DNA from 3 places in the Novosphingobium sp. 550D genome. Region 1 is predicted to be linked to each of the others. Evidence: predicted binding sites of a transcription regulator. Region 1 holds the regulator's gene; each other region holds the start of a gene.
The links. The regulator LexA, encoded in region 1, represses DNA repair genes until DNA is damaged. The targets are predictions, from matches to a motif close to GTTCCNCNCTTGTTCT.
Positions count from the first base shown of each region.

Region 1 (2,268 bases):
CCGCGCCGGGATCTATGGCTCGCTCGCCAATCTGGTTGCCATCCCGCTGACGACCTTTGTCACTATGCCTTTGATTGCCGCGGGTTTGGTTTTCGATATGATTGGCATGGGCGGGCCGTTCTGGGGCCTTTGCGGCTTGTCGCTGGATGGCCTGATTGGGCTTGCGCGATGGGTGGGCGCGCGGCCCGATGCCGTGACGCAATTGTCGGTTATGGCGGGGGGCACCTATGCTTTCATCGTGCTGGGCCTGTTATGGCTGGCGCTTTGGCGCGGGACTATTCGACTGCTGGGACTGGTGCCTGCGGTCCTTGGTTGCCTGTGGCTGGCATTATCAGCGCCGCCCGATGTCATGATCACGGGTGACGGACGTCAATTGGGATTGATCGATCCGCAAACCGGGCAATTGCTGGTAATGGGTCAAGGGCGTTCAAATTACACTTCGGATGCCATGCAGGAAGCGGCCGGGCTGTCTGGCGCTGTATTGCCGATTGAACAGTGGCGTGGCTCGACCTGCAATCAAAGCTTCTGTCGTGTCACGATCAGGCAAGGAGAGCGGGATTGGGCCATCCTTGCGGCGCGGGGGGAAGGCTTTGTTGACGAAGCGGCGATGGCCAAGGCTTGTGCGGCGGTCGATATTGTCGTCTCACGGGTGGCGTTACAGCCTTCGTGCCGCCCCCGTTTCCTGCGCGCGGATGAGGCGCTGCTCTATCGGACCGGCGGGATGGCGATCTATCTGAACCGAGGGAAAATTGTCACTGTGGCGCAGGGGCAGGGGCAACATCCGTGGTGGCGCGCGCCTAGTCTAAAGCAGGATATGACGTCTAAAGCAGGATATGACGATAGGTGATGATTAGGAGAGGGCGTTACAACCCCCTCCCGATCAAGCAGGGTGCTTAATGATACCGGCGGAGCAAGCCGGCCAGCTTGCCTTGAACCTGTACTTCGCCGGGCTGATAATATTGCGGGTCATAGGCCGCATTGGCCGGGTCCAGGCGGACCAGACCGCGTTCGCGCCGTAGATATTTCAGCGTCGCTTCCTCGCCGCGTACAAGGGCGACGACAATCTCGCCTTCGCGCGCAATGTCGGTCTTGCGGATCAGTGCCAGATCGCCGTCCAAAATGCCCGCTTCGACCATGGAATCGCCCGAAACCTCAAGCGCGTAATGTTCGCCCGAACCCAGCAAGGCCGCCGGGACCGGCAGCATGGTCTGACCTTCCATTGCCTCGATCGGAACGCCGGCCGCGATGCGCCCATGCAGCGGGATTTCCACCACGTCATTGGCCGCGGCGGGCACGACAGGCTTGGGTGCCTCGACCACCTTCTTGGGTGCCGCAGCCTTGGCCGCGACCGGCGGGGTGACGTCTTCGGGCTGGCGCAACACTTCCAAAGCGCGGGCGCGGTTGGGCAGGCGGCGGATAAAACCGCGTTCCTCCAGAGCGGAGATCAGGCGATGCACCCCCGATTTCGACTTCAGATCGAGCGCTTCTTTCATTTCCTCAAAGCTGGGCGAAACGCCCGTTTCCTCAAGGCTGGCTTGGATGAAGCGCAGCAATTCATGCTGTTTCCGGGTGAGCATTGTGACCTCCCAACGGGGGTGTTGCGTGAACAATTGCGGAACAATTACGCAACCATTGCCCTTACGTCAAGCGCTTCCGCCATTTTCGATCAAATGGATCTTCACCCTATCGCCGGCCGCCGCCGATGGTGCATTCGCCATATGTTCGATCAGGCAATTGCTGGCCGCCATCGCCGCCAGCGCAGAGGAATCGCGCATAGGACGTGGCAGGACATTTTGGCCGTCCCACCATCCACGGATGAATTCGCGCCTGTCGGCCCCCGGACCCAGCGGTTCGCTCAATTGCGCCATCGCGGTCCTGGGCAAAGGATTGGCTGCCCCCTGCATCGCGCGCAGCAGCGGCAGCAGGAACAAATGCGCGGTCACAAAGCTGGACACCGGATTGCCTGGCAGGCCGATCACGATCTGATGCCCGCGCGTCGCCACCAGCAGGGGTTTGCCGGGCCGGATCGCGACCTTCCAGAAATCGACCTGCGCGCCCCAATTCAGCAAGGCGGGCTGGATCAGGTCGTGATCGCCCACCGATGCGCCGCCGCTGGTGACAATCACATCAACATCGCCTGCACGCGCCAAGGCGGCGTCCAGCGCAGACAGATCATCGGTCACTGGTCCAAGGCGCAGGATGTCTCCGGCCACGCCTGATGCCATCGCCGCCAACATTGCGCCGTTGCTGGCGGGCAGGCGGTGGGGC
Region 1 is NZ_CM171613.1:2,163,880-2,166,147, forward strand. Features, by position in the region: gene AC2S2E_RS10140 (ComEC/Rec2 family competence protein) at 1-847, shown strand, start outside; gene lexA (transcriptional repressor LexA) at 894-1,577, opposite strand; gene AC2S2E_RS10150 (molybdopterin molybdotransferase MoeA) at 1,644-2,268, opposite strand, start outside.

Region 2 (2,268 bases), 250 kb from region 1:
GGCCTGATGTTGCGATGAAAGAGGCCCGCTCTGAACGGGGCGGGCCTCTCTTCAGGGGAAATGTGCAATGTCGGCTGAAATCGACTATTACGAATTGCTGGAGGTTTCGCGGGACGCCAATGAGGCCACGCTGAAATCTTCCTATCGCAAGCTGGCGATGAAATTTCACCCGGACCGCAACCCCGGTTGCAAGGAGTCCGAGGCCAAGTTCAAGCAGATCAGCGAAGCCTATGATTGCCTGAAGGACCCGCAAAAGCGTGCAGCCTATGACCGTTTCGGCCATGCGGCGTTTCAGCAGGGCGGCGCGGGCGCTGGTGGCGGTTTCCATGGCGGCGGTGATTTCGGCGATATCGGCGATATTTTCGAAAGCATCTTCGGCAATGCCTTCGGCGGTGGCGGCGGTGGTCGTCAACAGGCGCGTCGCGGCGCGGACCTGCGCTATGATCTGGAAATCGGGCTGGAAGACGCGTTTCACGGCAAGACCGTGGAAATCGAGGTCGAAGTGGCGACGGGTTGTGAACCTTGCGCCGGTTCGGGCGCGGAACCCGGCACGGGCAAGCGCCGCTGCAACCTTTGCGGCGGGCATGGCAAGGTGCGGGCGCAGCAGGGCTTCTTCATGGTCGAGCGCACGTGCCCGACCTGTCATGGCCGGGGCGAGGTGATCGAGAAGCCTTGCAAGAAGTGCCATGGCGAAGGTCGCGTCGACAAGCGTCAGAAGCTGGAAGTCGCGATCCCCAAGGGCGTTGACAATGGCAACCGCATCCGGCTTCAGGGCAAGGGTGAGGCGGGGCCGAATGGCTCGCCGGCGGGGGATCTCTATATCTTCCTCCACATCAAGCGCCATGCGGTGTTTGATCGCGAAAGCACGACGCTGCTGACCCGTGCGCCGATCAGCTTCACGACGGCGGCGCTGGGCGGCCAGATCGAAATCCCCGGTTTGGATGGCGTCAGGCACGTCATCGACATTCCCGCAGGCATCCAGACCGGCAAGCAATTGCGCAAGCGCGGGGCCGGTATGCCGGTTCTGAACGGGCGCGGCATGGGCGATATGGTGGTCGAAGTGGCGGTGGAAACGCCGACCAAGCTTTCGGCCCGCCAGAAGGAATTGCTGCGCGAGTTTCAGGGGACCGAGACGGGCGATGAATGCCCGGAGGCCAAGGGCTTCTTTGATCGGTTGAAGAATGTCTGGAGCGATTTGACGGAGTGACGGTTGGGGGTTTTTGCCTCCGGTGGGCAAAGGGACTTATCCTTTTGCAATCCCGTTACTGTATAGGTTGCGTTGTTGTTTCGGCCGTTTGTGTCGGGCGCGGCGTTGGAAATATTAAAGCCTGCGGCGCAGCTTAATAGCGCCGCAGGCTTTTATTTTTATAAGGTGCGCTACGCGGCGATGAATGCCCAACTCATTTATGGGATTGCAAAGGGATGAATCCCTTTGCCCGCCGGAGGCAAAACTTCTCTTCTTGATTTCCCCTTTTGTTCTCCCTACGATGCGTCCCATGGCCAAACCGAAACGTCGCTTCGTCTGCTCTTCCTGTGGCAGTGTTACCAACCGCTGGCAGGGGCAATGCGCCGATTGCGGGGAATGGAACACGCTGGGCGAGGAGGCGCCGCAGACGGTTTTTTCGGCCAAGCATGATTTGTCGAGCGGCGGGCGGGCGATCCTGTTTGAGCCGCTGGACAAGGCCGATGACAAGCTGGTGCGGCGCAGCACGGGCATTGCCGAGTTCGACCGCGCGCTGGGCGGCGGGTTGGTGCCGGGCAGCGCGATTTTGATGGGCGGCGATCCGGGGATTGGCAAATCGACCTTGTTGTTGCAGGCCAGTGCCAAGGTGGCGCAGGCGGGTGGGCTTGCCGTTTATATCAGCGGCGAGGAAGCGCCCGGACAGATCCGATTGCGCGCGGAACGTCTGGGTCTGCAGAGCGCGCCGATCCGTCTGGCCAGTTCGACATCGGTGCGTGACATCCTGACCACGCTGGGGGGGATGGAGGCGCCTGCGATTCTGGTGATCGATTCGATCCAGTGCATGCATTCCGATCAGATCGAGGGCGCGCCCGGCACGGTCAGTCAGGTGCGCGGCTGTGCCTTTGAACTGATCCGCTATGCCAAGGAAAATGGCGCGGCGTTGGTGTTGGTGGGCCATGTGACCAAGGATGGCAGCATTGCCGGCCCCCGCGTGCTGGAGCATATGGTTGATGTCGTCATGGCGTTCGAGGGCGAGCGCAGCCATCAATATCGCATTCTGCGCAACCTGAAAAACCGCTTTGGCC
Region 2 is NZ_CM171613.1:2,413,317-2,415,584, forward strand. Features, by position in the region: gene dnaK (molecular chaperone DnaK) at 1-7, shown strand, start outside; gene dnaJ (molecular chaperone DnaJ) at 68-1,207, shown strand; gene radA (DNA repair protein RadA) at 1,497-2,268, shown strand, end outside.
Region 2: radA (DNA repair protein RadA) is a predicted target of LexA. The motif match lies at 1,465-1,480, and genes of this name have one in related genera.

Region 3 (2,268 bases), 460 kb from region 1:
GCTGCTCCCATGATGAGCGCGCCCGCCATGGCCGCCCCCGCCCCGCGCCTGCCCGAAACCAGCTTTGCCGCCCTGCCCCAGCCGTTGCCGCTGCCCTATGATGAGGCCGCCGACGCGCATAAGGACGTGGCCGCCGCCATCGCCCGCGCCAAAAAGGCCAAGAAACTGGTGCTGATCGATCTGGGCGGCAACTGGTGCCCAGATTGCCGCATTCTGGCCGGAACCATGGCTCTGCCCAGCCTGAATCCCTGGGTCAAAAAGCACTTTGAACTGGTGACCGTGGACGTGGGCCGCTACACCAAAAATCTGGACATCGGCGCGGCCTATGGCGTGACGCGTCCCAAGGGTGTTCCCGCGCTGTTCGTAGTGGATCCCAAGACGAACAAGCTGCTCAACCCAACCACTTCCGTTACGGCTCTGGCCGATGCGCGTTCGATGACGCCGCAATCGCTGGCCGACTGGCTGGCACAGTGGACCAAGTAATCGGGATGCGGGCGGTTTAAAGCCGCCCGCCCTTCCACACGACGCGGCCGATCACGGCCACCTCCTCCGGCGACAGATCGATGGGATCATAGGCCGGATTTTCGCTTTTCAGGCGCACCTTTCCGGGGCGCCCCATGTCGATCCTCTTGACCAGAACATGGTCCCCCACGCGCACCACATGGATGCCATCGGCCAAGGCGCGGCGCGACTGATCGACCAGAATTTCATCGCCATCATTGAGCACGGGATGCATCGAATCCCCCGCCACCGCGATCGTCGTCAATTGCGACGGGGTCAGCCCCATGCTGCGCAACCAATCGCGCGAGAAACGCAGGGCGCCGAACGGCACCTCTCCACCCGCAAAGGCGCCCGGCCCCGCCGAGGCGTCAACCGCCAGACGCGGCACATCGACCCAATGTTCGCGCGGGGATTTTTCCAGCGGAGAAAAGGATTTTTCCTCTGATCCGCCCAATCGCGACTCGTCGATTCCAAAGAAATTGGCCAGTTTCCGCCGGTCACCTTCCTCCAGCTTGCGCGGGCTGCCCTTTTTGACAAATTGCTGCAAGTAACTGGAATTACGACCTATTAACCCGGAAAGCGCCGCCAGGCTCACGCCTCGCTCTGCCGAAAGAGCCATCAGAGTGGATTGCGCATTTTCCTGTTCCATGTCCAAATTTATACCATAGGAAATTTCCTAGACAAGTAGGATTTCTTATGAGAACAAATGAGCAACAGATCCGGCGAATCGGACCTAACTTCAAACCAATGAAGGGGGCTTCATGCTGTTGCGAATGATAGAGGATTTCCTGTGCCGTACCGGCATGCCGTGGACAAAGTTCGGGCGCATCGTGGCCCATGATCCGCGTCTTGTCGGCGATATGCGCAATGGGCGCAGCCCCCGGCCCGATCTGGCCGCCCGCATCGAAAACTATATCACCACCTATTCGGAGATGCCCAATGCGCTTTGACTTTCGCACCAGCAACGACATCGACGCCCAGCGCGTAGCCCTGTTCAGCCCCGCCGCCCGCATGAATGAAACCAAGGGCGTCGGCGCCCCGCGCGCCCGTTTACGCCACCCTTCGGTCCTTCTGCTCGATGCGGTTATGCGCCTTGCGGGGGAACGTGGCGAATTGATCTCTCACGCCGAACGGCCTTGGGCCAGCGCGACTTTTAACGGCTCGCGCCATACGATCACGCTGCTGTTCAATGGCAAGGACGGCGCCGCCGCCGCCGAGGAATTTATCGCCAGCATTCCCGAACATGAATTCACCATCCGCGGCCAACTGGTCGCCGATGCGGTGGTCAGCGAAGTCACCCACGTTCAATTGCCCGTGGAGCGCGTCGTTGTGGAAACCGAACTGCTGCTTTTGGCCGACGGATAAGCCTTGCTGGATGGCAAGGGGCATCCGGCCCCTTGCCTAAATCCTCAACCCAATTTCCATTCCCAGCCAAGCGGGTCGCCATCCATGGCCTCGACACCCTTGGCCGCCAATTCATCACGAAGCGCGTCGGATCGCGCAAAATCCTTTTCCGCCCGCGCTTCCTTGCGCTGAACCAGAACGGCCTCGATCTCTCCCTCGGTGATCGAGGCGGCCTTGGGACGGATCCGCAGATCACCGCGTTCCATGGCCAGCAGGTTCAGGCCCAGCACATTGTCCATCGCCGTGATCGCGCCCAGCTTTTCGGTGGCCGGCACCTTCTTCATCGAGGCGACTTCCTCCAGCAGCGTCAGAGCGACCGGCGTGTTGAGATCATCGCTGATGGCCGCTTCGAAACGCTCCATC
Region 3 is NZ_CM171613.1:2,627,367-2,629,634, reverse strand. Features, by position in the region: gene AC2S2E_RS12465 (thioredoxin family protein) at 1-483, shown strand, start outside; gene AC2S2E_RS12460 (S24 family peptidase) at 500-1,150, opposite strand; gene AC2S2E_RS12455 (hypothetical protein) at 1,263-1,451, shown strand; gene AC2S2E_RS12450 (hypothetical protein) at 1,441-1,866, shown strand; gene cysS (cysteine--tRNA ligase) at 1,911-2,268, opposite strand, start outside.
Region 3: AC2S2E_RS12460 (S24 family peptidase) is a predicted target of LexA. The motif match lies at 1,201-1,216, and genes of this name have one in related genera.